DNA from 2 places in the Allobosea sp. LjRoot237 genome. Region 1 is predicted to be linked to the other one. Evidence: riboswitches for the same ligand, from Rfam matches in the RefSeq annotation. Region 1 holds a riboswitch; the other holds the start of a gene.
What was found. Region 1 has a riboswitch for glycine ahead of gcvT (glycine cleavage system aminomethyltransferase GcvT). Riboswitches for the same ligand answer to the same signal wherever they lie in the genome.
Positions count from the first base shown of each region.

Region 2: linked by a shared signal. The riboswitch ahead of ACSQ24_RS21850 (hypothetical protein) and the one ahead of gcvT (glycine cleavage system aminomethyltransferase GcvT) in region 1 are both predicted to bind glycine.

Region 1 is NZ_CAXUQP020000001.1:4,062,970-4,078,496, reverse strand. Features, by position in the region: gene ACSQ24_RS19840 (GNAT family N-acetyltransferase) at 1-66, opposite strand, end outside; gene ACSQ24_RS19835 (M16 family metallopeptidase) at 72-1,424, opposite strand; gene thrC (threonine synthase) at 1,421-2,836, opposite strand; gene ACSQ24_RS19825 (SURF1 family protein) at 2,906-3,670, opposite strand; gene ACSQ24_RS19820 (DUF983 domain-containing protein) at 3,667-4,041, opposite strand; gene ACSQ24_RS19815 (cytochrome c oxidase subunit 3) at 4,118-4,975, opposite strand; gene ACSQ24_RS19810 (cytochrome c oxidase assembly protein) at 5,025-5,603, opposite strand; gene ACSQ24_RS19805 (heme o synthase) at 5,893-6,849, opposite strand; gene ctaD (cytochrome c oxidase subunit I) at 6,981-8,615, opposite strand; gene coxB (cytochrome c oxidase subunit II) at 8,673-9,554, opposite strand; gene ACSQ24_RS19790 (invasion associated locus B family protein) at 9,919-10,428, shown strand; gene ACSQ24_RS19785 (hypothetical protein) at 10,425-11,042, shown strand; glycine riboswitch at 11,118-11,217, shown strand; glycine riboswitch at 11,222-11,321, shown strand; gene gcvT (glycine cleavage system aminomethyltransferase GcvT) at 11,379-12,527, shown strand; gene gcvH (glycine cleavage system protein GcvH) at 12,557-12,931, shown strand; gene gcvPA (aminomethyl-transferring glycine dehydrogenase subunit GcvPA) at 13,078-14,421, shown strand; gene ACSQ24_RS19765 (endonuclease domain-containing protein) at 14,634-15,020, shown strand; gene gcvPB (aminomethyl-transferring glycine dehydrogenase subunit GcvPB) at 15,014-15,527, shown strand, end outside.
Region 2 is NZ_CAXUQP020000001.1:4,468,501-4,484,027, reverse strand. Features, by position in the region: gene ACSQ24_RS21875 (error-prone DNA polymerase) at 1-2,088, shown strand, start outside; gene ACSQ24_RS21870 ((R)-mandelonitrile lyase) at 2,269-2,682, shown strand; gene minE (cell division topological specificity factor MinE) at 2,915-3,178, opposite strand; gene minD (septum site-determining protein MinD) at 3,175-3,990, opposite strand; gene minC (septum site-determining protein MinC) at 4,088-4,828, opposite strand; glycine riboswitch at 5,128-5,228, shown strand; gene ACSQ24_RS21850 (hypothetical protein) at 5,365-5,619, shown strand; gene lhpI (cis-3-hydroxy-L-proline dehydratase) at 5,628-7,343, shown strand; gene ACSQ24_RS21840 (DMT family transporter) at 7,367-8,308, opposite strand; gene ACSQ24_RS21835 (ABC transporter permease) at 8,298-9,110, opposite strand; gene ACSQ24_RS21830 (ABC transporter substrate-binding protein) at 9,153-10,118, opposite strand; gene ACSQ24_RS21825 (ABC transporter substrate-binding protein) at 10,215-11,207, opposite strand; gene ACSQ24_RS21820 (LysR family transcriptional regulator) at 11,447-12,379, opposite strand; gene ACSQ24_RS21815 (ABC transporter permease) at 12,452-13,207, opposite strand; gene ACSQ24_RS21810 (ABC transporter ATP-binding protein) at 13,211-14,062, opposite strand; gene ACSQ24_RS21805 (MarR family winged helix-turn-helix transcriptional regulator) at 14,386-14,892, shown strand; gene ACSQ24_RS21800 (thiamine pyrophosphate-binding protein) at 14,908-15,527, opposite strand, start outside.

The sequences.
Region 1 (15,527 bases):
GATCAGGTTCTGCGTCCTGATCAGCGGCCGCGCCGGTGGGTCGGTGGCGAAGCGGAAGAGCGCCATTTTCGTCAGGCGGCCCGCGCCAGCATGGCCCGCAGGGTGGCCACGGGGGCAAGATTGTCGAGAGGGCCGACGGCCGCGACGGTGACCACGCCGTCGAGCAGGGCCTGACCGGCCGCACGCACATCGGCGAGGCTGACCGCATCGAGCCGGCGCGCCAGCTCCTCGCGCGGGATTGCTCGGCCGAAGACGAGTACCTGGCGCGCCATCTGCTCGAGCTTGCCGCCAGGGCTCTCCAGCGAAGCCAGCAGGCCGACCTTCATCTGGGCCCGGGCGCGGGCGACCTCGACCTCGCTGACGTCGCGGGCCGCCTGGCCCAGGCAGTCGAGCGCGACCTCGACCAGCTCGCCGACGTCCTCCGGCGCGGTGCCGGCGCTGATGCCGAAGACGCCGCAATCGGAGAAGGGCCAGTGGAAGGCGTCGATCGCATAGGCCAGGCCACGGCGCTCGCGCACCTCCTGGAACAGACGCGAGGACAGCCCACCGCCGAGCACGGCCGAGAAGATCTGAAGCGGATAATGCGCGCCGTTGGTGAATGGCTTGCCGGGGAAGCCGAGGACGATGTGGACCTGCTCCTCGTCACCGTCGATGCGGGCTTCGCCGCCGTGATAGCTCGCCTGCGATCGCGGGCTGGGTGCTGCGGCAAGCTTCGGCGGCAGGTCGGCAAGAGCCTTCTTCGCCAGCGCGACGAGTTCGTCATGGTCGACGGCGCCGGCTGCCGCCAGCACCATGTTGCCGGCATGGTAGTGCCGGCCGAGATAGGCGCGGATCGCGTCGGGCGTGAAGCTGTTGACCGTCTCCGCGGTGCCGAGGATCGGGCGGCCGAGCGGCTGCTCCGGGAAGGCGGCCTGCAGGAAGCGGTCATAGACGAGATCGTCCGGCGTATCCTGGACGGCGCCGATCTCCTGCAGGATCACGCCTTTCTCGCGGGCCAGCTCTTCCTCGCTGAGGGCGGGGGCGGTCAGGATGTCGGAGAGGATGTCGACGGCCAGCGGTAGGTCCTGGCCGAGCACGCGGGCGGTGTAGCAGGTGTATTCGACGGATGTCGCGGCATTGAGGTCGCCGCCGACGCTCTCGATCTCCTCGGCGATCTCAAGCGCGGTGCGCCGGGCCGTGCCCTTGAACGCCATGTGCTCGAGCAGATGGGCGAGGCCGTGTTCATGCGGCAGCTCGTCGCGCGCGCCGGCGCCGATCCAGATGCCGAGCGAGACGGTCGAGGCATGGGCCATGCGCTCGGAGACGATGCGCAGGCCGGACGGCAGCGTCGTCAGGCTGACGGCCGGATCGTGGCCGGCTGCCTCGCCCTGTTTCACGCTCTTCGGCTTGTCGGTCTTCGCCTTCAACGTCTTGATCACCTTCATGCTGCGGCGCTCCGCACGGCGCGGGCGCGCTCGGCGACGAAGCGCTCGAGCTTGCCTTGGTCGTTCGGCAGCACGCTGAAACGCTCCTTGCGCTCCATCAGGTCGGACAGATGCTCAGGGAGAGCGGGCGTGACGCCGCTCGCCGCCGCGACCGCGGCCGGGAACTTGGCCGGATGGGCGGTGCCGAGCGCGACCACCGGCGTTGCCGGGTCGCTCGCGAGCAGTTTGCGGGCGGCGGCGACGCCGATCGCGCTGTGCGGGTCGAGCAGATAGCCGGCCTCACGCCAGGTCGTGCCGATCTCGTTGGCGATCGAGGCCTCGTCCTGCGAGACCGCGTCGAAATCGGCTCGGATGCGGGCGAGCGGCTCGGGCGCGATCTCGAATCGGCCGGATTGAGCCAGCGATTGCATCAGCCGGCGCACGGCGGCGCCGTCGCGGCCATGCGCCTCGAACAGCAGGCGCTCGAAGTTCGAGGAGATCTGGATGTCCATCGAGGGCGAGGTCGTCGCCGCAACGCCGCGCATCTCGTAGACGCCGGTCTCGAGCGTGCGCGCCAGGATGTCGTTGCTGTTGGTGGCGACCATCAGCCGGCCGATCGGCAGCCCCATCTGCTTGGCGATCCAGCCGGCGAGAATGTCGCCGAAGTTACCGGTCGGCACAGCGAACGAGACCGGACGGTGAGGTGAGCCGAGCGCGCTCGCGGCGGTGAAATAGTAGACGACCTGTGCCGCGATCCGCGCCCAGTTGATCGAGTTGACGCCGGAGAGACGCAGTTCGTCGCGGAAGGCGTGGTGGTTGAACAGCGCCTTCACCAGGTTCTGGCAATCGTCGAAGGTGCCCTCGATCGCGATGGCGTGGACATTGTCGGCTTCGACGGTGGTCATCTGCCGGCGCTGCACGTCGGAGACGCGGCCTTCCGGATAGAGTATGAAGACGTCGACCCGTTCCAGCCCCTTGAAGGCGTCGATCGCGGCGCTGCCGGTGTCGCCCGAGGTCGCGCCGACGATGGTGGCGCGCTCGCCGCGCTGCGCCAGCACATGGTCCATCAGCCGGCCGAGCAACTGCATCGCCACGTCCTTGAAGGCGAGCGTCGGGCCGTGGAAGAGCTCGAGCGAGAACAGGTTGTCGCCGAGCTGGACGAGCGGGCAGACCGCTGGATGGCGGAACGTGCCATAGGCCTCGCCGATCATGGCCTTCAACGCATCGGCGGCGATGTCGCCATCGGCGAGCGCGCCGACGACGCGCTCCGCCACTGCGGCATAGGGTTTGCCGGCGAAGCCCGCGATCTCCTGCGTGCCGAGGCGCGGCAGCGTCTGCGGCAGATAGAGGCCGCCGTCACGGGCGAGTCCGGCGAGCAGCGCGTCGGCGAAGGAGAGCGACGGCGCTTCGCCACGGGTCGAAATATGCAGCACGGTGATGATCTCTGATGTCGTGCTGATCCTATAGGCCCGTTGGCGGGGGAGGGCAAAAGCAAAGGCTGATCAGCCGCCCTGCGTCGGCCTCCGCGCCTGCCAGGCATAGGCGCCGAACACGCTGATCAGTGTCGCCGCCAACCCGAACCAGGTCAGCGCATATTGCAGATGGTTGTCCGGGATGCGGGCGATCAGTTCCTTGACGTCGACGCCGGCCGGCGGCGTCAACCCGTCGCCCTGCCGCTCGGCTTCGAGATAGAACGGGGCGGCCGTGGCCAGGCCGAGCGCTGCGGCGATGCCGGCAGGGTCGCGCGTGTAGAACTCGCGCTGCTGCGGCAGATCGGCCGGCGTGAAGCTGTTGCGGGTTTCCGGCGCGCGCAGATAGCCGGTGATGGTCGCAGCGCCGGTTGCCGGGGCGATCGCCGCAAAGCGGCTTTCCGGCACGAAGCCGCGATTGACCAGGATCGTCGCGCCGTCTTCCAGCCGGAAGCCCTGGAAGACCCAGCGGCCGAAGCCGGAGAGCTGGCGCGAGCCGGGCGGGCCGGCGGCGATGGTGGTGCGCACACCGGCGATTCCGTCGAGATAGCTGCCCTTGGCGACAGCTCTTGTGAGATCAATCGCGGCGAGGTCGAGCCGTGGCCAGTCGCTCGTCGGCGGCAGCGGGGCGGCGGGGCCTGCGGCTTGTGTCTCCAGCCGCGTGATGAAGGCGCGCTTCTCGTCCATGCGCTGCCATTGCCAGGCGCCGAGGTAGAAGAGCACGCCGACGCCGATGGCAGTCAGCAGGGCCGGCAGCAGCAGCTTTGGCCGGCTCGCGGAAGCAATCTGTTCGCTCACTTCTTCAGCCTGCCTTCTTCGGCCTTGTGGGCGTATTGCAAGGCGACTGCCAGGCCCTTCATCGGCCGCAGCAATCCGAGGCAAGTGACGAGCGCCAGCGGCAGCCAGAGCAGGAGGTGCAGCCAGATCGGCGGCGTGTAGGCGATCTCGACATAGAGCGCGAGGCCGAGCACGAAGAAGCCGGCGATCAGCATGATGAACACGGCCGGCCCATCGGCCGAATCGGCGAAGGCGAAATCCAGCCCGCAGGCGGAACAGCGCGGCTTCAGCTTGAGGTAGCCATCGAACAGCTTGCCCTCGCCGCAGCGCGGACAGCGGCCCGCCAGCCCCGTCGAGAAGGGTGATGGCGGCGTGATCTGCGGCTCGGCCATGACAGCCTCCTCAAATGGAAAGGGCGGCCTCGCGGCCGCCCCTTTGTAAGGTTCGCGGCCGCTTTCGGCCCGGGACCTAGTGTGCTGCCGGCGTCCCGGAGCCCCAGACATAGATCGAGGCGAACAGGAACAGCCAGACCACGTCGACGAAGTGCCAGTACCAGGCGGCGAACTCGAAGCCGAGATGCTGGTCCGGCTTGAAGTGGCCGAGATAGACGCGCCACAGGCAGATCGCCAGGAAGATCGTGCCGATGATGACATGGAAGCCGTGGAAGCCGGTCGCCATGAAGAAGGTCGCGCCGTAGATGTTGCCCTTGAAGGCGAAGGCGGCGTGGGCGTACTCGTAGCCTTGGGTGATCGTGAACAGGATGCCGAGGATCACGGTCAGCCACAGAGCCTGCTTCAGGCTCTTCCGGTCGCCCTGGATCAGGGCGTAGTGCGCCCAGGTCACGGTCGTGCCGGAGGTCAGGAGGATCAGGGTGTTGAGCAGCGGCAGGTGCCAGGGATCGAAGGTCTCGATACCCTTGGGCGGCCAATGCCCGCCGGTGAACTCGGCGCGGGCGTACTGGATGTGCTCGCCGGTGAACAGGCTGGCGTCGAAATAGGCCCAGAACCAGGCGACGAAGAACATCACCTCGGAGGCGATGAACATCATCATGCCGTAGCGGTGATGCAGCTGCACCACGCGGGTGTGATGACCCTCGCGCTCGGCCTCGCGGGTCACGTCCATCCACCAGGCGAGCATGGTGTAGAGCACGCCGAGCAGGCCGATGCCGAAGACCAGCGGGCCGATGTTCATGCCGAGCAGCGGCAGCGACTTCATCCACATCACGGCGCCGATCGCCATCGTGGTTGCGCTGGCGGCGCCGACGATCGGCCACGGGCTCGGGTCGACGAGATGGTAGTCGTGGTTCTTGGTGTGGGCCCCGGCCATCGTGCTTAACTCTCCACGTCCGATAGAAGCGCAGCGCGTCAGCGCAGCTTTATAGTTTCGGTTGGTTGCCGTCACCCTTGCTTTCCGCCACCGGCTGCCCGTTCTTCGACGGGAAATAGGTGTAGGACAGGGTGATCGATTTCAGGCTGGCGAGCTCGCGGTTCAATTCGATCTCGGGATCGATGTAGAACACCACGGGCGCTTCCAGGGTCTCGCCGGGCTGCAGCGTCGTCTCGGTGAAGCAGAAGCACTGGATCTTGACGAAATAGGCGCCCGACTGGTTCGGCTGGACATTGTAGGTCGCGATCCCGGTCATCGGCCGCGAGGACGTGTTGGTGATCTTGTAGAACACCGTTTGCGTCACGCCGACCTGCGCCTTGATCTCCGTCTTCTCCGCCTCGAAGCGCCAGCCCAAAGCCGGCGCGACATTGGCGTCGAAGGCGACCGAGACGATCCGCTCGCTGGTCTTGCCGGTGGCGGCGGTACCGACCATCGGCGTGCCGGCAAAGCCCGTGACCTTGCAGAACAGGTTGTAGAGCGGCACCGCGGCGAACGAGAGCCCGGTCATGGCGAGCACGGCGGCGCTGCAGGCAAGGACGGTACGGCGGTTTCTGGAGGCGGCCGTCATCGTCACAGCGGCCTGTTGAGGATCGCCGGCCCGGTCTTGGCCAGCGTCACGATGAAGAAGAACAGCACGAGCCCGCCGAGTACGAGCGCAAGCGCGATCGAGCGGCGATTGCGCCGGGCCATGTCCTCCGGCGAGAACGGCGCCGGAGCGGGACGCGAAAAAGTGGGAACCGGTTTTTCGCGAGAATCCCGCTCCAGCCCCTTAGAATCGATCACGTTCACGATTTTGGATCGATCCGATCCAAAATCGTCGTGATCTTGCGGCTGCTTCTTGTCCTGCGGGTCCTTACTCATCCCAGCACCTTGGGCAGGGCCCACATCAGGCCGAGGCCGTTCTCGGCCAGCAGCACGGCGAAGAGCAGGAAGAGGTAGAGGATCGAGAAGCCGAACAGGGCATAGGCCGCCTTGTTGGCCGCTTCGCCCTGCGTGACCCGCAGCACCCGCAGCGACAGGCCGATCATGGCGAGCCCGGTCACCACCGAGACGATGAGATAGATCAGCCCGCCGAAGCCCATCAGCGCCGGCAGCACCGCGACCGGAGCCAGCACCAGCGTATAGGCGACGATCTGTCGGCGGGTCGCGGCCGGGCCGGCGACGTTCGGCAGCATCGGGATGCCGGCGCGGGCATAGTCGTCGGACTTCACCAGGGCCAGCGCCCAGAAATGCGGTGGCGTCCACAGGAAGATGATCGCGAACAGCACGATCGAGGTCATGCCGAAATCGCCGGTGACCACGGCTTCGCCGATCATCGGCGGGAAGGCACCGGCGGCGCCGCCGATGACGATGTTCTGCGGCGTCGCCCGCTTCAGCCACATCGAATAGACGACGATGTAGAAGAAGATCGTGAAGGCGAGCATCGCCGCCGAGAGCAGGTTGGCGACGAGGCCGAGGACCAGCACGGAGCCGATCGAGAGGGTCAGCCCAAAGGCGAGCGCCTCGGACGGCAGGATACGGCCGGCGGGGATCGGGCGACCGGCTGTGCGCGCCATCACCGCGTCGATGTCGGCATCCCACCACATGTTGAGGCAGCCCGAGGCGCCGGCACCGACCGAGATCGCCAGCAGGGCGGCAAAGCCGATCACCGGATTGACCGCCCCTGGCGCCGCGACCATGCCGCCAAGCGCCGTCACGATCACGAGGAACATCACCCGCGGCTTGAGCAGCGCGAAGAAGTCGCGCGCCTCGCCGGTGGAACTCAGCGAGACTCCGTCGTCAGCCTGGGGGATCTGATCGAAGGCAGCAGACATCGAAATTCGTTCGCTTCAACTTTCGTGATGCCCGAGGGCATCGTTTGCGGGATCCGCCCGTCTCCGGAACGCCTTGAACCAGGCGCTCGGGGGAGGGGCGGCGGCGGGCGAGAGGCCCGCCGCCGATGTGTTCAGTGGTCCGAGCCGGTGATGCGCGGCAGCGTCTCGAACTGGTGGAAGGGCGGCGGCGAGGACAGGGTCCACTCCAGCGTGGTCGCGCCTTCGCCCCACGGGTTGTTGCCGGCGAGCTCCTTCTTCGTGAAGGCGACGACGATGCCGTAGAGCCAGATCAGGAGGCCGGCCGCGAAGATATAGGAGCCGATCGACGACCAGAAATGCCAGCCGGCGAAGGCGTCGGGATAGTCGACATAGTGCCGCGGCATGCCCGAGAGCCCGAGGAAGTGCTGCGGGAAGAACAGCAGGTTCGCGCCGATGAAGGCGACCCAGAAGTGCAGGCTGCCGATCCAGTCCGGGATGATGTAGCCGCTCATCTTCGGGAACCAGTAGTAGAAGCCCGCGAAGATGCCGAACACCGCGCCGAGCGACAGCACGTAGTGGAAGTGCGCCACCACGTAGTAGGTCGCGTGCAGCGAACGGTCGAGACCGGCATTGGCGAGCACGACGCCGGTGACGCCGCCGACGGTGAACAGGAAGATGAAGCCGACCGCCCAGAGCATCGGCGCGGTGAAGCGGAGCGAGCCGCCCCACATCGTCGCGATCCAGGAGAAGATCTTCACGCCGGTGGGCACCGCGATCACCATCGTCGCGAACACGAAGTAGCGCTGCGTGTTGAGCGACAGGCCGACCGTGTACATGTGGTGGGCCCAGACGATGAAGCCGACCACGCCGATCGCGACCATGGCATAGGCCATGCCGAGATAGCCGAAGATCGGCTTCTTCGAGAAGGTCGAGATGATGTGGCTGACGATGCCGAAGGCCGGCAGGATCATGATGTAGACTTCGGGGTGGCCGAAGAACCAGAACAGGTGCTGGTAGAGCACCGGGTCGCCGCCGCCGGCCGGATCATAGAAGGTCGTGCCGAAATTGCGGTCGGTCAGCAGCATGGTGATCGCGCCGGCCAGGACCGGCAGCGCAAGCAGCAGCAGGAAGGCGGTGACCAGCACGCCCCAGGCGAACAGCGGCATCTTGTGCATGGTCATGCCAGGCGCGCGCATGTTCAGGATGGTGGTGATGAAGTTGATCGCGCCCAGGATCGAGGCTGCGCCGGCAAGGTGCAGCGACAGGATGCCGAAATCGACCGAAGGGCCGGGATGGCCTGTCGACGAGAACGGCGGATAGACCGTCCAGCCGGTGCCGACGCCCTTGGCGCCGGGGGCGCCCTCGACGAACATCGAGATCAGCAGCAGGATCAGCGCCGCGACCGTCAGCCAGAACGAGATGTTGTTCATGCGCGGGAAGGCCATGTCCGGCGCCCCGATCATCAGCGGCACGAACCAGTTGCCGAAGCCGCCGATCACCGCGGGCATGACCATGAAGAAGATCATGATCAGGCCGTGGCCGGTGACGAAGACGTTGTAGCTCTGGCCGTTGGCGAAGATCTGCAGGCCCGGCTGCTGCAACTCGATGCGCATCATGATCGACAGGAAGCCGCCGATCAGGCCCGCGATGATCGAGAAGATCAGATAGAGCGTGCCGATGTCCTTGTGGTTGGTCGAGAGCAGCCAGCGCCGCCAACCCGTGGGGGTATGGTGCTCGTGGGCGTGGGCGTCGTCATGCCCGTGGGCGTGGGGAGCCGCGGTAGCCATGAAATTCGTCTCCTCCTGCGAATACGGTTCGCGTGAGTTCTTTCAAGAGTGTCGGGTTCAGCGGGTCGCTTCGGCGACCTTGCTGGCGGCGTCGGCCGCATTGGCGAATTTCTGCTTCGCTTCCGCGAGCCAGGCCGTGTAGCGCTCCTGGCTGACGACGCGGATGGCGATCGGCATGAAGGCGTGGTTCTGGCCGCAGATGAACGAGCATTGGCCGTAGAAGATGCCTTCGCGATCGGCCTTGAACCAGGTTTCGTTCAGGCGGCCGGGGATGGCGTCGATCTTCAGGCCGAAGGCCGGCAGAGCGAATTTGTGGATGACGTCGGCGCCGGTGACCTGCACGCGCACGATCTTGCCGACCGGAACGACCGCCTCGTTGTCGACGGCGAGCAGGCGCGGCGCCTCGGATTCGGCGATCTTCTTGGACTGGATCGCCTCGGCGCGCTGCTTCTCGTCGAGCATCAGCGAATCGAAGCCGAAGCTGCCGCCTTCCTGCGGGTACTCGTAGGACCAGTACCACTGCTTGCCGGTGACCTTCACGGTCATGTCGGCCTGCGGAATCTCGAGCTGCAGCTTGAGCAGGCGGAAGGAGGGGATCGCGATCACGACCAGGATCAGAACGGGGATGATCGTCCAGGCCACTTCGAGCAGCGCGTGGTGCGTCGTCTTCGAGGCGACTGGGTTCCGCTTCTCGTTGAAGCGCCAGGCGACATAGATCAGCAGCCCCAGCACGAAGAGCGTGATGATGAAGATGAGTACGTTCACCGAGTCATGGAACCAGTGGATGAACGTCGCGACCTCGGTCGCAGCCGGCTGCAGATTCAGCTCCCAGGGCTGCGGCATGCCGTTCTGGGCCGATGCGGCGGCCGGCGAAAACGCTGCCAGAGCTGCAGCGAGGGCCGCCAGCGCGTTCCTGAGAGGAGTGGTCACAAATCGCATCGGTCCGACATAGCTCCTTTGATGCCGCGCGATCTGCCTCGGTCAGCTTCAAGGCAGGCGCGCCGGGACGGCCACGTCTGGCCACCCCGGTTGTTCGGCATTGCGATAAATCAAAGATCACGCTTGCGCCAGTGGGACAATGACAGGCTGTGACGCAGTCCGTGCGGCATAAGTACGCGACATGCGCATGGGCGGCGGGCGGCCGGTCGACGCTGCCAGCGTCGAGTCCGCCGCGCGGGCGCTTATGATGCTTCGCCTTGACAGGAATCGGGACGCATGGTCGGAACGCATTCTCGCATGGCGGGGGCGCCGTTCGACATGGGTATGCGTGCATCCCCATGTCCATCAGGAGAGGAGGACACGGATGCGCTTATCTATCGGTCCCGTGGCCGCGGCGCTCGCCGTCCTAGGCTTCGGCTGGCTTTCGGCTGTGCCTGCCCTTGCGCAGGGTGCGGTGCGTTCCACCCATGGCGACTGGCAGATGCGCTGCGAGACCCCGCCCGGCGCCAAGGCCGAGCAATGCGCGCTCGTGCAGAACGTCGCCGCCGAGGATCGGCCGAACCTCACCTTGCTGGTGATCGTGCTGAAGACGGCTGACCAGAAGAGCCGTCTGCTGCGCGTGGTCGCGCCGCTCGGCGTGCTGCTGCCCTCCGGCCTCGGCCTCAAGATCGACGACAAGGATATCGGCCGCGCCGGCTTCGTGCGCTGCCTGACGACCGGCTGTGTCGCCGAGGTCGTGATGGACGATACCCTGCTCGGTCAGCTCAAGACTGGTAAGAGCGCCACATTCATCGTGTTTCAGACGCCGGAGGAAGGGGTCGGAATTCCGGTTTCGCTCAACGGATTCGGCCCCGGCGTGGAGGCTTTGCCGTGATTGATCGCTTTGCTGGCCGTATCGGCCGGTTCATTCTGCCTGCCGGCCTGGCGCTCGCACTCGCCGGCTGCGGCTCTTCCGGCTCCTCGAGCACGGGCGAGCCCAGCACCACGCAGAAGCTCGGCAATATCCTCATGTTCCAGTCGACCACGCCGCCGGCGCCCAATCAGCTGCCGACCGACGATGAGGTCAACTTCATCTGCCCCTCGGTGATCATCGCCGATGGCGGCGCCGCGATCCGCGCCCAGTCGGGGCAGGACAGCGGCAGCCTGCGCAGCCAGGTCTCGATCACCACCACCGCGCGCGAGTGTACCCAGGCCAACAAGGATGGCGGCTTCACCCTCAAGGTCGGCGTCGAGGGGCGTATCCTGATTGGCCCGGCCGGTGGCGCCGGCAGCTATGGCGCGACATTGATCACCCAGGTGATGCGCAATAACCAGGTCATCGCGCGCCGTAGCGCCCGTGTCGGCGGGGCGATCCCCTCCGGCCAGACCGGTGCCGACTTCTCGCATGTCGAGGGCAACATCGTTGTCCCGCCTGGCTCCGGCGAGGTCGAGATCATCGTCGGGTTGAGCACCGGCGGCGGCGAGCCGGCACGGCGCCGGCGCAGATAAGCAGCACGCTGCCGTGAACTGAGGCAGGGGGCCGATTGACTCGGCCCCTCGCTCGTCTATTGCTGGCTCAGCCGCATCATCCCCGCGGGAGAGACCGGAGCCGGACTTGTCCGGACCCGGCGCCGAAGGCGCAACCGCCCCGGAAACGCTCAGGCAAACGGACCGCGTGGGAATTGGCGCTCTGGAAAGTGGCGGGCCTTTTAGGCTCGCCCACCGACGGGGGTAACTCGCCCAAGGCTTTAAGCCTGGCGGGGAAATCTCTCAGGTCCCGAGACAGAGGGGGCGCGCTCCGGACGATTCCGTCCGGGGCTCGCGCTCGACTCTGGAAGGGATGCCATGGCTGCCGAAGCCGAGACTGCAAGCACCGAGCCGCTGCTCAAGACGCCGTTTCATGCCCGCCACGTTGCGGCAGGCGCGCGCATGGTGCCGTTCGCGGGCTACGACATGCCGGTCCAGTACCCGGCTGGCATCATGGCCGAGCACAACTGGACGCGTGAGAGTGCCGGCCTGTTCGACGTCTCGCATATGGGCCAGGCCTTCCTCGTCGGTCCCGACCATGAGACCACGGCCCGCGCCCTCGAGGCGCTGATCCCGGCCGATATCGTCAACCTGCCGCCCGGCAAGCAGCGCTATTCGCAGCTGCTGAACGAGGACGGCGGCATTCTCGACGATCTCATGGTGACGCGCTCGGCCGATCCCGACGAGGACGGCGCGCTGCTGCTCGTCGTCAACGCCGCCTGCAAGATCGCCGACTACGCTCATATCGAGGCGCGCCTGCCGGCCAATGTGAAGCTGGTCAAAGCCGAGCATCGCGGCCTGATCGCCCTGCAGGGGCCGAAGGCCGAGGAAGCGCTGGCGGCGCTCAATCCCGAAGCGGCCGAGATGGGCTTCATGACCTTGCGCACGATGAAGCTCGGCGGGGTCAAGGCCAATGTCAGCCGCTCCGGCTACACCGGCGAGGACGGCTACGAGATTTCCGCTGCGGCCGACCGCATCGGCGAGATCTGGGACGCGCTCCTGCTCGACATGCGCGTCAAGCCGATCGGCCTCGGTGCCCGCGATTCGCTGCGGCTCGAAGCCGGGCTTTGCCTTTACGGCCATGACATCGACACCACGACCTCGCCGGTCGAGGCGGCGCTCAACTGGTCGATCCAGAAGCGCCGGCGCGAGGAAGGCGGCTTCCCGGGCGCGGCGCGCATCCAGCGCGAATTCGCCGAGAAGCCGGCCCGCATCCGCGTCGGCCTGCTGCCGGAAGGCCGCGCTCCGGCGCGTGAGGGAGCGGAGATCGCGACCGCCGACGGCACCATCGTCGGCAAAGTCACTTCTGGCGGTTTCGGCCCGACCCTGAACGGCCCCTGCGCTATGGGCTACGTCGCCCGGGAGCATTCTGCTCCCGGCACGAAGCTCGACCTGATCGTGCGCGGCAAGCCGCTGGCGGCGACCGTCGCCGCCATGCCTTTCGTCCCCAACCGCTACAAGCGCTGAGCTTCATCCCTTTTCGCCGGAGGAAACCCATGGCCGAGACCCGCTACACCAAGGACCACGAATATATCCGCATCGAGGGTGATACCGGCACGGTCGGCATCACCGACTACGCCCAGGGTCAGCTCGGCGACGTCGTCTTCGTCGAGCTGCCTTCGGTCGGCAAGGCGCTGACCAAGGGCGGTGAGGCCGCCGTGGTCGAGAGCGTCAAGGCAGCTTCCGAAGTCTATGCGCCGGTCTCCGGCGAGGTCGTCGCCGTCAACAGCGAGCTCGAGGCTGCGCCCGGCACGGTCAACGAGGACCCGGCCGGCAAGGGCTGGTTCGTCAAGCTCAAGCTCACGGACGCTGCCGAGCTGGAGGGCCTGCTGAGCGAGGCCGAGTACCAGGACTACGTCAAGACGCTTTGAGGCGTCGGGACGCGTCATTCTCGGACGGAGCGCAGCGGAGATCCGAGAATCTCCGGACGAGAAGGCACTGGTTGAAGAGATGCTCGGGTCAAGCCCGAGCATGACGGGCGGTGGCCCGCCGCATCGATCGAGGACTGGAAACCGGAATGCGCTATCTCCCCCTGACCGAGACCGACCGCGAGGACATGCTCGCGCGCATCGGCGTCCCCGATGTCGACGCGCTCTTCTCCGATGTGCCCGCCGGCAAGCTGCTGAAAGAGCCGCTCGACCTGCCGCGCGCCAAGGGCGAGCTCGAAGTCGAGCGCATCCTCGGGCGGCTGTCGGCGAAGAACACGGCCGCCGGCGCGGTACCGTTCTTCGTTGGGGCGGGCGCCTACAAGCACCATGTCCCGGCGACGGTCGACCATCTGATCCAGCGCTCGGAATTCCTGACCAGCTACACGCCCTACCAGCCCGAGATCGCCCAGGGCACGCTGCAATATCTCTTCGAGTTCCAGACGCAGGTCGCAGGCTTGACCGGCATGGAAGTCGCCAACGCCTCGATGTATGACGGCTCGACCGGCACCGCCGAGGCGGTGCTGATGGCGCACCGCGTCACCAGGCGGCGCAAGGCGGTGCTCTCCGGCGGCCTGCACCCGCACTACACCCAGGTCGTCGAGACGCTGTCCGAGATGGCGAACGACGAGGTCGTGGCGTTGAAGCCCGATGTCCGCGCCACCGAGGATATTCTCAGCCAGATCGACGACAGCGTCTCCTGCGTCGTCGTCCAGTCGCCCGACGTCTTCGGCAATCTGCGCGATCTCAAGCCGATCGCCGACAAGGCCCATGCCCATGGCGCGCTGCTGATCGCGGTCTTCACCGAGGTCGTCTCGCTCGGCGCGGTGACGCCGCCCGGCGCCCAGGATGCCGACATCGTCGTCGGCGAGGGCCAGTCGATCGGCAATGCGCTGAACTTCGGCGGCCCCTATGTCGGCCTCTTCGCCGCCAAGTCGAAATATATCCGCCAGATGCCGGGCCGGCTCTGTGGCGAGACCGTCGACGCCGATGGCCGCCGCGGCTTCGTGCTGACGCTCTCGACCCGCGAGCAGCATATCCGCCGCGACAAGGCGACCTCGAACATCTGCACCAATTCCGGCCTCTGCGTGCTGGCCTTCACCATCCACATGACGCTGCTCGGCCAGGCCGGCCTGTCGCGCCTCGCCGAACTCAACCACGCCAATGCGGTGAAGCTCGCCGACGCACTTGCCGGGGTGAAGGGCGTCGAAGTTGTCAACGAAACCTTCTTCAACGAATTCACGCTGAAGCTTTCCAAGCCGGCAGCTGAGGTCGTCGAAGCCATGGCCGCCAAGGGCATCCTCGCCGGCGTGCCGGCCTCGCGCCTGAGGCCCGGCGCCGGGCTCGACGATCTCCTGATCGTCGCCAATACCGAAGTGAACACGGATGAAGATCGAGCGGCCTTCGCCAAGGCGCTGGGCGAGGTTTTGGCGTGACCGCGGCTACAGAGCGCGACCTGTCCCCTTCCCCCCGCTTGCGGTGGGGAAGGGTTAGGGATGGGGGGCCGCAAAGCAGGGCCAATCTATTCTTTCAACGTGGCCCCGAGCGGCACTGCCCCCCACCCCAACCCTCCCCACCGCAAGCGGGGGGAGGGGAGGCGTTGCGCGCGTCATCGGCTGTTTCGCTTCATCGTGAAGGGGAAAGGCGTATGGCTCCGATTCGCAAGGACCCGCGCACTGCAAACGCTCGCCGCCTGCGCCGCGAGGCGACGCCGGCGGAGAAATGCCTCTGGCTGCATCTGAAACAGATGGACGTGTCGGGTGGCCATTTTCGCCGTCAGGCGCCGATGGGGCCCTATTTCGCTGACTTCGTCCATTTTGGCGCAAAGCTCGTGGTCGAACTTGATGGCGGTCAGCATGGTCTGCCCAATGCTGCTGCGCGTGATGCGCGGCGCACAGCCTACTTGGCAGCGCAAGGCTTTCGCGTCATCCGCTTCTGGAATCACGAACTCACCGACAATCTCGATGGCGTCGTCGAAACGATCTTCCGCGCCGTTCACGACATCTCCAACCGAACCGGAGACATGGAATGCTGAACCGTCAGGGACGTCCCACCCAGGCTGGCTCCACTGTGGACCACGGCCGCGAGACCTTCACCGGCAATCGCGCGCTGCAGCAGATCGAGCCGCTGATCTTCGAGATCGGCCATCACGAGTCGACAGGCGTCGACATCGACAAGCCGGCACCATTCAAGAGCCGCCTCGGCAAGCATGCCCGCCAAAGCGAGATCGGCCTGCCCGGCCTCTCCGAACCCGAGACGATGCGCCATTATGTGCGCCTCAGCCAGAAGAACTACGGCATCGACACCGGGCTGTTCCCGCTCGGCTCCTGCACGATGAAGCACAATGCCCGCCTCAACGAGAAGGTGGCGCGGCTGCCGGGCTTCTCCGACGTGCACCCGCTCCAGCCGGTCTCGACCGTGCCGGGCGCGCTCGACGTCATGCTCGAGCTCGCGCGCTACCTGATGACGCTGACCGGCATGCCGGCCGTGGCGCTCTCGCCGAAGGCCGGCGCCCACGGCGAGGCCTGCGGCATGATGGCGA
Region 2 (15,527 bases), 410 kb from region 1:
TGGGGCAGCTGGGGCTCCGACATCACCCGCAGCCAGATCCGCCAGGCCGGGCTCGATCCCGATAATCCGGTGATCGCGCAGGCGGTGCGGTTCGCCGTGCGCCTGCTCGGCTTCCCGCGGCATCTCTCGCAGCATGTCGGCGGCTTCGTGCTGATGCGCGGCCGCCTCGACGAGACCGTGCCGATCGGCAACGCCGCGATGGACGACCGCACTTTCATCGAATGGGACCGCGACGACATCGACGCTGTCGGCCTGATGAAGGTCGATGTGCTCGCATTGGGCATGCTGACCTGCATCCGCAAGGCTTTTGACCTGCTGCGCGATAAAGAGGAGATCGATCTGGGGCTCGCGGATGTCCCGCAGAAGGACGACGAGACTTACGACATGCTTTGCGAGGGCAAATCCCTCGGTGTCTTCCAGGTCGAGAGCCGGGCGCAGATCAACATGCTGCCGCGCCTGAAGCCGCGAAAGCTCTATGATCTCGTCATCCAGGTCGCGATCGTCCGCCCCGGCCCGATCCAGGGCAATATGGTCCACCCCTATCTGAAGCGGCGCGCCGGGATCGAGGATGTGACCTATCCGTCGCCCTCGCCGGAGCATGGCCCGCCCGACGAACTCTATGAGGTACTCAACAAGACGGAAGGAGTCCCGCTCTTCCAGGAACAGGCCATGCGTCTGGCCATGGTCGCGGCGAAGTTCAGCGACATCGAGGCCAACGGCCTGCGCAAGGCGATGGCGACCTTCCGCAATGCCGGCACCATCGGCAATTACGAGGCGATGATGGTCGAGCGCATGGTCGGGCGCGGCTATGAGCGCGACTTCGCCCAGCGCTGCTTCGAGCAGATCAAGGGCTTCGGCAGCTACGGCTTTCCCGAAAGCCACGCCGCCTCCTTCGCCAAGCTGGTCTATGTCTCCTCCTGGCTGAAATGCCACCACCCGGCGATCTTCGCCGCGGCGCTGCTGAACTCGCAGCCCATGGGCTTCTACGCTCCGGCCCAGATCGTCCGGGAGGCGCAGGAGGTTGGCGGCGTCGAGCCGCGGCCGATCGATGTGAACTTTAGCGCCTGGGACAATCTGCTGGAGGAGGTGAGCGGCCCTGAGAGACCATCGCTGGAGGGTGGGGGCGATCCCCTTCCCCCCGCTTGCGGTGGGGAAGGGTTAGGGATGGGGGGGCGGAAAGCAGGGCTCGACGATTTGTCTATGTCGCGCCGAGCGGCACTGCCCCCCACCCCGGCCCTCCCCACCGCAAGCGGGGGGAGGGGGAAGAATCGCTGGGCGCTGCGGCTCGGCCTGCGCCAGCTCGACGGCTTCAAGGAGGAGTGGGCGGAGCGCCTCGCCGGCGCGCGCGGCGAGGGCTATCGCGATGTCGAGGAACTCGCTCGTCGCGCCCGTTTGCCGGCCCGCGCCATGCGCCTGCTCGCCGATGCCGATGCCTTCCGCTCAATGGGACTGGATCGGCGCGAGGCGCTCTGGGCGGTGCGCCGCCTGCCGGACGACGAGGCGCTGCCGCTGTTCGAGGTGGCGCAGGCACGCGAGCTCGGCGCCGAGCAGGCCGCTGCACTGCCTACGATGCCGCTAGCCGAGCACGTCGTCGCCGACTACCAGACGGCGCGGCTCTCGCTGAAGGGCCATCCGATGGGCCTGCTGCGACCCCGCTTCGCCCGTGAGTGCATCGCCAGCTGCGAGCAGATTTCAGCCATGCGCGACGGGAGCTGGGCCAGCGTCGCCGGCGTCGTGCTGGTGCGCCAGCGCCCCGGCAAGGGCAATGCCATCTTCATCACGCTGGAGGACGAGACCGGCATCGCCAATGTCGTGCTCTGGGCCCGCGATTTCGAGCGCTTCCGCCGCGAAGTCATGGCGGCGCGGCTGCTCCTCGTCGAGGGCAGGGTGCAGAAGAGCCCGGAGAACGTGATCCACCTGATGGCGAAACGCGTCGTCGATCGCTCGGCCGAGTTGCTCAGCCTGTCTGACACCCATCGCGCCGAGATCGTGCTCACCCGGGCCGACGAATTCCAGCATCCGCAGATCCCGCGGGCGCGCCACCCGCGCAATGTCCGCATCCTGCCGAAGTCGCGCGATTTCCATTGAGGCCGGGAACACAGCCGTCATTGCGAGGAGCGCAGCGACGAAGCAATCCAGGGAGGCGTAGAGCGCTGCCGCCCCTGGATTGCTTCGCTGCGCTCGCAATGACGGTGCAGCCTTGAGCGAAAGCGTCCTAGAGTGCCGGCATCGAATTCGCTCGCGAACGCAGGCCTAAGGAGATAGCCCATGAACATCATCCGCGCCGGGACAAGGGCTTCGGCGAAAGGCCCGAGCGATTGGTTCAGCGGCACTGTCCGCATCGATCCGCTGTTCAATCCGCATGCGCCCGAGCGCGTGCAGGGCGCCAGCGTCACCTTCGAACCCGGTGCCCGTACGGCCTGGCACACCCATCCGCTCGGCCAGACGCTGATCGTCACGGCGGGCTTCGGCCGGGTGCAGCGCTGGGGTGGTCCGGTCGAGGAGATCAGGCCGGGTGACGTGGTCTGGTTTCCACCGGGCGAGAAGCACTGGCACGGCGCCGGGCCGGAGACGGCGATGACACATATCGCCGTGCAGGAGGCCCTGGACGGCAAGGTCGTCGACTGGCTCGATAAGGTCTCGGACGCCGAATACGACGGCCGCGGGCCGGCGGTGATGTGAGGCGCGCGGAGGGAAAAACCCCCTCCCCCTTGTGGGGAGGGCAGGGGTGGGGGTCGCCAAGCCGGAGCGACCGGTTGAACCAGACGCCGCCGTCGCTGCTGCCAAGCCTCGTCTTCTGCCGACGATCACCAAGCGGCACCACCCCCATCCCCATCCCTTCCCCACAAGGGGGAAGGGAGGAGCCCAGGCGATCGGCCTTTCGCAGAGGAATCCGAATAGGGAAAGGCGGCCCTCAGGCCGCCTTCTTGCCCGCATCGAATGGAATCTCGATGTCGACGGCGAGCGTCGAGACTTGGGGTCCGCGCTCCATCCGGACGGTGACCTTGTCGTCGTCGACCTGCACATGCTTGGCGATCACGCGCAGGATCTCGTCGCGCAGCTTGGTCACGAGGTCGGAACCATCGGCCGACAGGCGCTCATGGGCGAGCAGGACCTGCAGGCGCTCGCGCGCCGCGGGAGCCGACTGAGGGCGGAAGAAGAGACGACGCAGGTTCATGCCGCTTTCCTTCCGAAGATCTTGCCGAAGAAGCCGCGCTTCTCGCCGGGGATGGTCATCGGCAGGTTCTCGCCCTTGAGGCGACGCACGGCGTCGAAATAGGCGAGCGCCGGGGCGCTGCGCTCATCCGCCAGGGTGACGGGCGAGCCGATATTGGAGGCACGCAGCACGTCCATGCTCTCCGGGATGATGCCGAGCAGCGGGATCGACAGGATCTCGAGGACGTCGTCCACCTTCAGCATGTCGCCGCGCTCGGCGCGGGCGGGGTCGTAGCGGGTGAGGAGCAGATGCTTCTCCATGCGCTCGCCGTTCTCGGCCTTCAGAGTCTTCGAATCGAGCAAGCCGATGATGCGGTCGGAATCGCGCACCGAAGAGACCTCCGGATTGGTCACCACGATCGCGATGTCGGCATGGCGCATGGCGAGGGTGGCGCCGCGCTCGATGCCGGCCGGGCTGTCGCAGATCACCCAGTCGAAATGGCTCTTCAGCGCGCCGATGACCTTCTCGACGCCCTCGGAGGTGAGGTTGTCCTTGTCGCGCGTCTGCGAGGCCGGCAGCAGGTAGAGCGTCTCGACTCGTTTGTCGCGGATCAACGCCTGCGTCAGCTTGGCCTCGCCCTGGATCACGTTGACGAGGTCGTAGACCACCCGCCGCTCGGCACCCATGATCAGGTCGAGATTGCGCAGGCCGACATCGAAGTCGACGACCACGACCTTGTCGCCGTTTTGCGCCAGCGCCGCGCCCAGGGCGGCGGAGGAGGTCGTCTTGCCGACGCCGCCCTTGCCCGATGTGACCACGATGACCTTGCCCATTGACCTCTCCTAGTTCCGGTGGACGCGTTGTTTGGTCGACATTTTGAGTTGCGCGAATTCTTGTCGTTCGACCGGTTCCGGTCGAACGGAAAGCGCGCTAGGCGATTGACCCGGCCGTGAAGGTTTCGCCTTCGAGCCAGAACTGGGCAGGCTTACCGCGCAGGCCCGGCTCCAGGTCCTCGGCCGTCTTGTAGTAGCCGTCGATGCCGACCAGCTCGGCCTCGAGCTTGCGGCAGAAGATGCGCGCCTCTGCATTGCCCAGCGTGCCGGCCATCGCCCGCCCCCGCAGGGTGCCGTAGATATGGATCGAACCGCCGGCGATGACCTCCGCGCCGGACGCGACCGATCCGACGATGGTCACATCGCCCTCGGAGAAGATCGACTGCCCGGAGCGCACCGGCTGGGTGACGACGAGCGACGTCGGCGCGGTCCTGGCGGGCAGCGGCGTGGCGGGCGCCTCTGCCATGGTCTCGGCGGCAGGGGCTTCCTTGGCCGGCTCGGCCGCTGGCTCCTCGATGTCTCCGGTCGCCTTTCCGCCCGACATGGCCGGCGGCAGGTCGTTCCCGAGCATGGAGGGGCGTGCGCCCTCGATCCCCATGATCCGGACATTGCGCGCGCCGAGCTTGCCGACGAGATCGCGCAGCTGCGCGCGGTCGATCTCGAGGCCCTCGACGTCCAGTACGACCGGGCGCCGCAGGAAGAAGCCGGCGGAGCGGCCGGCGAGATCGTCGAGCCGCACCAGCCAATCCTCGAAGGGCAGCTCGGGTGTCAGCGTCAGCGCGAGATAGGATCGCCCCTTGAGGCGGATCGGCCGGGGTTTGGTTAACACGGCGGTCATCTTGGTAAATTTTCGGTTGCTCAGATGTAGGAATCGAATGGTTAACGAGCGGTAAATCGCTCGGGCGATTATCGGGGAGAACGGCCCGGAAAAGCGCCAAAATGTGATAAAAACCTATTATATATCAATATGTTACTATTTTATCGCGCTGATGCGCTGCCGTTAAAACCAATGAAGGAGACGCCTTGCGGGATTGGTTTGCCGAGTCGGTGGCTGTCCAACGGTCGGCGCTGAAGGTTGGCGAGCCCGGTCATGCTTCGGCCAGATCGCGCTTGACAGAAATGGCGGACAAACTAGCACTTGCCGCAGCGGGAGAGATCGGTCCGACGTCAAAATCGGACCGGCGCCGACGGAGCAACCGCCCCGGAAACTCTCAGGCAAAACGTACCGCTGCCGATGATTCGACTCTGAAACGCAGAACCGCAGTTCTGCGCCGATGGTGCAAGTCGACAGCCCAGCTGATTGGGCGCGACGAAGCTCTCAGGCCAATGACAGAGGGGGTGCTGACGACCCGCATTGCGCGGGCAGGAGCACCTATGAGCACATCCGACATCTCGCGCGTCGCCGTCATCGGCGCGGGCATTACCGACATCACCACCGCCTATAACCTCGCCCGGCGCGGCTGCCCGCCCTATCGCCATGGCAGCTTCAGCTTGCGACAGGCGGAGAACAGCGAGCGCAGGACGACGAGTGCTGCTTCAATACGCGCCTCCCATTCGATGATATCACTTCTGCGAGGACGGGCGATCTTGCACCTGACCTTGTTCCGATCCCACACCTGCTTCCGCTAAACAGTCCCATGAACTCTGCCGCACGACACGATAACGGGATCGCGGTCGCTCCCGGGAACGCCGCCGGGCCGATCGTCGTCCTGAGCGAGGCCCTGAGTTTCTGGGGCGGCGTCGATCCCGCCACGGGAGTGGTCATCGACGTGCATCACCCCTCGCATGGCGTCTCGCTCGCCGGTGCGGTCGTGATGATGCCGAGCAGCCGAGGCTCCTGCTCCGGCTCGGGCGTGCTGCTGGAACTCGCACTTTCGGGCAGGAACCCTGCGGCCCTGATCTTCGCTGGTCCGGAGGACACGCTGACGCTCGGGGCAATCGTCGCCTCGGAGATGTTCGGGCGCCACATCCCCGTCATCCGCCTTTCGGAAGGGGCCTTTGCCGCCCTGTCGGCCGCGACGGACGCGACGATCGCACCGGACGGGATATGGGCGAATGGCGGGCGTGTGCGGATTCCTCTTTCCGCGACGGCCCATGACGACCTGCAGCTTTCCCTTGCCGACCATCGCATGCTCGCCGGGGCCGAGGGCATCGCTGCCCGGCAGGCGATGCGCATCATCTGCGCCATGGCCTGCCAGCAGGGGGCGACCGACCTCATTGACGTGAGGCGGGCCCATGTCGACGGCTGCATCTATGCCGGCCCGGCCAATCTGATCTTTGCCGAGAAGATGGAGGAGCTCGGAGCGCGCGCCCGCGTTCCGACGACGATGAACGCCATCTCGGTCGATTATGCGAACTGGCGCCGTCAGGGCGTGGCGCACGATTTCGGCGAGCCGGCGACGCGTCTCGCCGACGCCTATGTGCGCATGGGATGCCAGGCGAGCTTCACCTGCGCGCCCTACTCCCTGCCGGATCCGCCGGGTTTCGGTGAAGCGATCGGCTGGTCGGAATCGAATGCGGTGATCTTCGCCAATTCCGTGCTCGGAGCCCGGACGGCGAAGCACCCGGACTTTCTGGATTTCTGCATCGCCGTCACCGGCCGGGCACCACGCGCCGGAGCTTTTCTCGACGAAGGCCGGCGGGCGCGCCGCGTGGTCCGGATCGACCTGCCGGAGAACGCGAGCTCGTCGGCCTGGCCCCTGATCGGCTATCTCGCCGGCCTCGCCTCGCCCGATCGAATCCCGCTGATCAAGGGCCTCGCGAAGACCCGGCCGACACGGGACGATCTCAAGGCGCTCTGCGTCGCCTTCGGGACGACCTCCGCCGCAGCCATGCTGCATGTCGAGGGCATCACGCCGGAAGCGGAAAGCCTCAGCGGCACTCCCGAGGACGAGATTTTTGTGACGCGCGAAGACCTTGCCGCCGGCTGGCGCAAGCTGAGCAGCGGCCCCTCGGATGTCGACCTCGTCGCAATCGGCAGTCCGCATGCCTCTCTCGACGAGTGCCGGGCCGTCGCGGAGCGTCTCGATGGCCGCCCTCTCGCAAAGACCGTCGCCGTCATCATCACGGCCGGGAGAGAGGTCGTGGCCGCGGCAGAGGCCGATGGAACGATGACGAGGTTGCGCGAGAGCGGCGTCGACGTCATTCCCGACCTCTGCTGGTGCTCGATCACACGCCCGGTTTTCCCGGAGCAGGCCAAGGTCGTCCTGACCACCTCCGGCAAATACGCCCATTACGGGCCGGGGCTCTCCGGCTGCATGGTGAGGCTCGGAACCCTCGATGACTGCATCGAGGCTGCCCTCACAGGCATCGCACCCGCCCGTTTGCCGGCCTGGCTTGCCGGGCCAGGGTGAATTTGTCTGGCACTATTCTACGGTCACGCCTTGCGCGGTGCCGATGTCACGAGCCAGATGCCGCAAACGATGATGGCGAAGCCTGCCAGGTGGAACCAGACGATCTGCTCGCCGAGCACGATGAAGCTCAGCGCTGCGCTGGTTGGCGGTAGGAGGTGCATGAACATGCCGGTCCTGCCGGGGCCGAGCACAGCGACCGAGCGGTTCCAGAAGACATAGGCCAGGATCGACGGGAAGAGCGCGAAATAGATCAGCGCGCTGGCGGTCGCCATGGTGGGCTGGAAGCCGCCCTGCAGGGCGTATTCCCAGGCGACGGCCGGCAAATGGAAGAGGACGCCGAAGAACACGGTCACGCCGAGGAACGCCATCGCCGGCAGCCCAGCCGGCCGCCAGCGGATCAGCACGGTGTACAACGCCCAGCAGCTCATGCCGGCGAAGACCAGAATGTCGCCCCGGTTGAGCGCGACGCTCAGAAGCGTCCCTGGATCCCCCCGGCAGATCACCAGAACCGCCCCGCAGAGCGAGAGCGCGATCCCGGCAAGCTGTTGCCGCGTCAGGCTCTCCTTCAGGATCAGATAGGCCAGCAGGAAGGTGGCGACAGGAAGCAGGGAATTGACCAGCGCTGCGTTGGCGACCGGCGTGTAGTGCAGCGCCGCGTAGACGAAACAGTTGAATGCAGTCACGCCGATCGCGCCAAGCAGCGCGAGGAATGGCAGGTTGCTGCGGATGCGCGGCCAGGAATCGACGACTGGCCGCCAGCAGAATGGAGCCAGGATGAGAAGGACCAGGCTCCAGCGCCAGAACGACATCTGCACGGGCGGAATCGACTCGCGCATCAGCCGCGCGATCAGGAAATTGCCCGACCAGAACAGAGGCGGGAGCGTCGCCAGCCAATAGGCCGCACGCGGCACGCCTGCCTGCGGCTTTGTGGCTGGGACAGTCCCGCCGACAGGTTCAGTGCGCATCCGAGGGGCGCCTGGTGCCGGGCAGCTCCGTATAGCGTCCGAGCACGACGTTCACGCCGACGGCGAGCAGGAATACGACGATCAGCAGCGCGTACATACGCGGCATGTCGAAGGTCGCATAAGTCTGGATCACCGCGTAGCCCAGCCCCTGATTGGCGAGCTTGGTCTCGGCCAGCAGCGTGCCGATGATGGCGACACCGAGTCCTATGCGCAGACCGTTGATGACCGGAGCGCGCATCGCCGGCAAATAGATCTTCGAGATCATCTGGCCGACATTGAGCCGGAAGCTGAGGCCGACCCGGATCAGCACGGTGTCGATCTCGCGCATCGCCGCGGCGACGCTGATCGCGACTGGAAAGAACGAGGACAGCGCGCCCATCGCGACCTTGGACCCCGGCCCGACGCCGAACCACATGATCAACAACGGAAAGAAGATGATCTTCGGGGTCGGCCCGAGATAGTGCAGCAGCGGTTCATAGGCGCGCTGCAGGAAGCGATTGCTCCCGAGCAGGATGCCGACGGCGACCCCGCCGCCGCCGCCAATGAGGATCGCGAGCGCCACCTCGCCGGCGGTGACACCGAGATTGGCGTAGAAGGTCGGCTCGACCAGGAGATGGACGAGCGCGCGTATGATGAGGAGCAGCGACGGCACGACGTCGCGATAGAGCAACCCCGAGCGCGCTGCGATCTCCCAGATCGCCAAGAGCCCCACGACGATGCCGATCCGCGTCAACAGCACGGCCCGCGCCTGGTCCATCGTCGTTGGGCGGGTTTCCGTCCGGCCGAGGGTCGTTGTCGTCATCGCGCCGTCACTCCGGGTAGACGAGGCCGTCGATGCGCAGGCTCATTTGCGCGGCGGGATCTGGATCAGCTCGGCGAGCTGCTCCTTGGTCAGCGGCTGGGCTGTGTATTTCAGCGCCACCGCGTCGGGAACGATGGTGTCCAACCCAACGATCTTGTCGGGGTCGAGCGCTTCCTTCGGGAAGAAATCATCCCGCGTGCGCCTGGCGATGGCCTCCGGAATCCCGACGAAATCGGCATAGGCCTTGATCGCTGCATCGCTGGCATACATCGCGTCGATGGTCTCGCGATAGGCGGCCATGTAGCGATCGATCACGGCCTTCTTGTTCTGGAGCGCGCTGGTGTTGGCGATCAGCAGGCGGACCGTCTGGCTTTTGAAGGCCTGGGTGTCGTTGCCGGTTGCGACGACCCGGATCTCGCCCTTGTCGAGCTGCGGCAGGCCGAAGGGCGGCGCAGCCCAGCCGACATCGATCTGGCCGGACATCACCTGGGTCAGCGTCGGCGCCGGGCCCCCGGTCGCGGTCGGGCGGATCCTGAGGCTGTTCTCCTTGATGAAGGCGTTGACGACGCCATGGGTCGACGAGCCATTGGTCGAAAACGAGACCGTGTGGTTCTGCAGATCCTTGAGCGCCTTCACCGGGGAGTCGCTTTTGACATACCAGTAGAGATCCTTCGCCCCGGTGGTCTCCGCGCCGATGATGCGGATCGGCGCGCCCTTCGAATAGGCTGAGAGCGCTCCCATGATGCCGCCGGCGACGCCGATGTCGACGCTGTTGGAAAGCACGGCCTGCTGGGTCTCGCCGCCACCCTGGGTGTAGAGCATCTCGAGCTCGAGATTGTGCTTCTTGAAGATGCCGAGCCTCGTGCCGACTTCCGAGATCGAGGTATCCCAGTTGCCGCGCTGGCCGATCGCCAGCTTGAGCTTGTCCTGGGCGGCTGCGTCCTGCGCCATCGACAGCGCGAAGCTAAGTGCCGCAAGCGTCGACATGACCGTCTTGAATGTCGTCATCCTGTCCTCCCCTGTCGCCAGCTCGGTGCGGCTGGCCTTCATCGTCCTGCCTTCGCTTCTGTGGCGAAGTGGAAAGCCCGGAAGCTTCTCGGTGCCTCAGATCTTGAAGGCCTCCAGCGTGCTGGAATGGAAGAGCTCCTCGACCGAAAGCCGTCGCGAGGACAGCCCCTGGCTGTGATGGGCCTGGAGGAACGCCTCCAGCGCGTGGCGATTGGGGCCCACACCATAGGACCAGAAATCCTGCCCCATCAGGCTGCGGGCCGCCTGCAACTGCTCCTCGACGAAAGGCAGTGTGATCTTGGTGGCGGATGTGTCCGCGAGCTTGGCGAGGGCGGCGGCCTTGGACTGTTCGAAGGCCTTCAGCAGTGCGGCCGGCAGCCAGGGCTGAGCTTCGACGATGCTGCGCCGCACGCACAGCACATGCATGATCGGGAAGATCCGGGTGCGCCGATAATAGTCCGACGCAGCGGCGGTCGGGTCCGGGAACAGGCGCGCGATCCTGGGGTGGCCGGCCTCGAAGGCCGGCGGTGAACGCGGCCCGATATAGCCGTCGATCTCGCCGTCCATCAGCATCTCGTTGAGCGAGCGGTCGGCCGGTGCCGGCACGACCGTGATCTCCGGTGGCAGCTCGATGCTGATCTTCTCGGCGCGGCCTGGCTGCTCCAGGCCGCCACGAACCCAGGTCACCTCGCTCGGCTTCACGCCATAGTCGTTTTCGAGGATCGCGCGGATCCAGACGCAGGCGGTGAGCTGATATTCCGGGCAGCCGATACGCTTGCCCCTGAGATCCTCGGGCCGAGCGATGCCGCGATCGGTCCTGATGAAGATGCCTGTGTGGCGGAAGGCGCGCGACAGGAAGGCGGGAACGCCGACATAGGGGCTGTCGCCACGCGCCGTCTTGAGGGTGAAGCTCGACAGCGAGGCCTCGCAGACGTCGAATTCGGCATGGCGGAAGGCGCGGAAGAAGATTTCCTCCGGCACCAGCTTCATGAAGACGGGGTCGACACCGTCGATCTGGACCGCCCCGTCGATCAACGGGCGATTGCGATCATAGTCGCCGATGGCGATGGACAGGCGCAGATCGGACACGCAATTCCTCCCGGCTAGAGACGGATTCACCGATCAGGTTGAATCAACCTGATCGGTGAATCCGTCTCCAAATCATTGAAAGAGAACGCGTTGTCCGATCAGATTGCGTAGCAACCTGATCGGCGCGTGCTCTAGCGCGTCGGGCGCGCCATCATTTTGCGGCAGAGTGCGCCGCGCCGGCGGAGGGCACAAAGACTTCCGCGAAATGAGAACAAGACGTAGGCCGTATGGGAGGCGGTTCAGGAACCGACGCGACGGGCGAGCGAGCCCAGCGATTCCAGCAGATGCTCGGTGACCGAGGCGAAGAAGCGGTCGACCGCCTCTTGCTGGCGGAAAGCAGGCGCGTTGCCGGGCCTGATCAGGTAGAGCGTCCGCTTCGGCGGCTGGTCCGAGATGCGCTGCATGGCGAGCTTGCCGGTGCGCAGCTCCTCGATCGCCGTGCCATAGGGCATGATGCTCGCCGCCACGCCGCGCACGACGAGTGCCCGCATCGCCGGGACGGATTGCGCTTCGTAGACGATACGCAGCGGCAGCGAGAACTTCTCGGCGGCCGCCTTGAGCAGCTGCTGGACCATGTCGCGCTCACCGGCCTGCACGAGGTCGTGGCTCAGGGCCTCGGCCAGGGTCACCGTCTCCGGTAGAACGCCTTCGGCGATCGGCCTGATGAGGACCAGCTCCTCTTCGAACAGGGCCGTCCGCTCGATACCCGGGCGCGGCTGGTCGATGCCATAGGCGAAGGCCGCGTTCAGCTCGCCGCGCTCCATCGCGGCGATGAGGCCGTGGCTCAGTTCCTCGACCAGGCTGAGCGAGACCGAGGGCATGCCGTTCTTGGCGTCGATCAGCAAATCGGGGCCGAGCTGGAGCATGATGCTCGGCGTCAGCCCCATCGTCAGCATTTCCTGATCGTTCCCGGCCAGCGCTTTGACGTCGCGCCTGGCGTCCTCGACATCCTTCAGGATACGTCGGGCGCGCTCGAGCAGCAGCTCTCCCGCCTGCGTCAGCACGACGCCGCGCGAATGGCGCAGCAGGAGTTCGGTCTGGAGGTTCTGCTCGAGCTGTCGGATCTGCAGGCCCAGCGCAGGTTGCGCGACGTTGAGCTGCTCAGCTGCCTTGGTGATGTTCCCGACTTCGGCGATCCCGACGAAATATCGAAGCTGGCGGAGATTGATCACTGCCTCCCAGGCATGTCTTCTTGGCAGCCATCATGCGGCGCTTCAGCAGTCGCGACAAGGCGCAGCCTGCCGCTAGCGGCCGGGCCGGAGCCAGCGCTCCATGCGCTCGAGTGCCGCGAAAATCACGACGCTGACGAGGATGACGAAGACGATCGTCGCGAACACGCCGGCAAGGTCGTAGCGCTCCGCGAGGTCGTTGATCAGCTGGCCGAGCCCGCCGAAATTGATCAGGAACTCGACGCCGATCAGGTTGATCAGCGCGAAGACGAGCCCGAGGCGGACACCGACGAAGATCGTCGGTATGGCAGCTGGGAATTCGATCTTCCAGAACTGCTGCGAAGGGGTGAGATTGTAGCTCAGCCCGACATTGATCAGGCTCTTCCTGACGCCTTTCAGCCCTTCCAGCGTCTTGAGGATGACCGGAGCAAGGCCGGCCACGAAGCCCATCGCGATGATCGTGGCTGCGCTGCGCCCGAAGATGACAAGGAAGAGCGGATAGGCCAGCACCACGGGCGCGGCGGCGATCGCAGCCACCCAAGGCTCGGTCGCGAGCGCGAGGATCCGGACCTTGTAGAGCAGCACCCCGAGCGAGATGCCGACGATGGAGACGAGGACGCTCGCGGCCAGCGCCTCGCTCCCCGTCATCATCAATCGCTCCAGCAACTGTTCCTCGGCGAACAATCGGCCGAAGCTGCCGAGAACGGCCGAGGGCAACGGGATCACGAACTGGTTCAGGAGGCCCAGCAGCAGCAGGAGCTCGACAAACCCCAAGACGAGGCCGACCGTGGCGAAGCCGATCGCGAGAGGCGGAATTCCGGCGAGCCGCATGGTTCAGCCCTTCCGGCGGCGGGCGCCCGCCTCGGATTCGGCCATGCCGCGCGAGGCCTCCTCGCGCAGATCATGCCAGATTTCGGCGACATGGCGGCCGAAAGCCTCGCTGCCGACGACGTCGCCCGTGCGTGGCCGCGGCAGGCGGATGTCGACGATGCGCTTCACCTTGCCGGGGCGGAACGTCATGATGATGACCCGGTCGGAGAGCTGCACCGCCTCGGTGATATTGTGGGTGATCAGCAGGGTCGTCTGCTTCAGCGCCTCTTGAATCTTCAGGACCTTGTCGCCGAGCAGCAGGCGGGTCTGCTCGTCCAGCGCGGCGAAGGGTTCGTCCATCAGCAGGATCTTGGGCTCGAACACCAGCGTGCGGGCGATGGCGACGCGCTGGCGCATGCCGCCCGAGAGCTCGGCCGGGTAACGCTGCTCGAAGCCGTTGAGGCCGACCATGTCGATGAAGTGCCGCGCCGCCTCGTGGCGCTCGGCCTTGCGCACGCCCTTGACCTCGAGCGGAAAGGCGACGTTGTCGAGCACCGTCCGCCACGGAAAGGTCGATTCCTCCTGGAAGACCATGCCGATCGAGGGATGCGGGCCCGAGATCACGTCGCCGCCGACGCTGACCTTGCCCTCGTAGCCGCGCACCAGCCCGCCCAGAATGTTGAACACGGTCGACTTGCCACATCCTGACGGGCCGATGATCGAGACGAACTCGCCGCGCTCGACCGAAAACGACATGTCGTCGACGGCGGTGATGGCGCCTTCGCGTGTCTCAAAGCGCATCGTCACGCCGTCGATGACCAGGTCGGCCTCTTTCACGGTCTCGGCTAGACGCAGTTTGGCGGCCGAAGCGGACATTGTGCGCTCATCCCTTGGCTGGCCGTCGCTCATCGTCCCGAGCCTCGTCCAGCTGTTGTCGCAGCTGGGCGGCGCGCGACGCTGGCGCGCCCGGAACGGTCGAGGCCCGACTGAGTCGGCGGCATGTCATCCTTCCCTCGCGCGGCCGTCTTGGCTTCTGTTCGCGGCCTACGCAGTCGCCACGTTAGTGACGCCGCGCGGGCAAGGTCCAAGATTATCTTGCTTGGCCAGTCAAACTTTTCAGGATGGGCGGGTGCGCGCTCTATCGAGGGCGCGGATGCGGCCTATACTGGCTGGCCCTGACTTCGGAGACGTGAACGATCGTGGCGACGACGGGGAACGAGAACGGTGGACCGCCCGGAGCGTTGGACGACCTGCCGTTCGAGAGCAGCGTCGGCTACCAGCTGCGGATGGCGAACCGAGCGACACAGCGCTATCTGCAGAGCAAGATCGAGCCACACGGAGTCACCACGGGCATGTGGTACTTTTTGCGAGCGCTCTGGCAGGAAGACGGGTTGACCCAGCGCGAGCTGTCCCGCCGGATCGGCACGATGGAGCCGACGACGCTGGCCGCACTGGCCGCCATGGAGAAGGCCGGCCTGATCAGCCGCGAACGCGACCTGCATGACAGGCGAAAACTGCATGTGCTGCTGACGCCGAAGGGCCAGGCGCTCAGGGCCGAGCTCTTGCCTCTGGCGCAGGAGGTGGTCCAGCAGGCGACCGCCGGCTTCACGCCGGAGGATAACGCCCGTTTTCTCGGCTATCTCGCCGCGGTCCAGCGCAATCTCGCCGATATGCCGGACGAGCTTGATCCTGCCGGGGCCGCCTGAGCAGTCTCCCGGCTTTCAGCCCTTTGGCGTTTGCCCGGCATGGCGCGTCATGCCGGCCGCCATCGCCGCATTGTAGCCTGGCATGACGCGGGCATCGATCAGAACCGACGCGCCGGCCTTGGCTGCCTTCACTGCCTCGCTCACCGCATCGCGCAGGCCATCGACCGTCCGGATCGGGCCGATGCCCATCAGCCCCTGGGCCCTGGCGATGGCGGCGATGTCGATATCGGGCTCGTCGATGCGCTGGCCGATCCATTTGTTCTCGACCGGGCGCTGGCGCTGCTTTGCGACGCGTTCCTGATGGATCTCGTCATTGTAGAAGGAGCGGTTGTTCGAGATGATCGCGACGAAGGGCAGCTTGTAATGCGCTGCGGTCCACAAGGCGGAGGCTGCCATCATGGTATCGCCGTCACCGAGAACCGCCACCGGGAGCCGGCCCGAGCCCTTGAGCGCCAGGGCCGCGCCGATCAGCATGCCCGGCCCCGAGCCGATGCCGGCGCCGCCATCGATTCCGAGATAGTCGAGCGGGTGCCGGAAATGCCAGGCCTCGGTGGCCCAGCCGAGCGGCAAGCGAACCAGGCTGATCACCTCGTCCCGCAGCGCTTCGCCCATGGCTGCGGCGAGCGAAACGACGT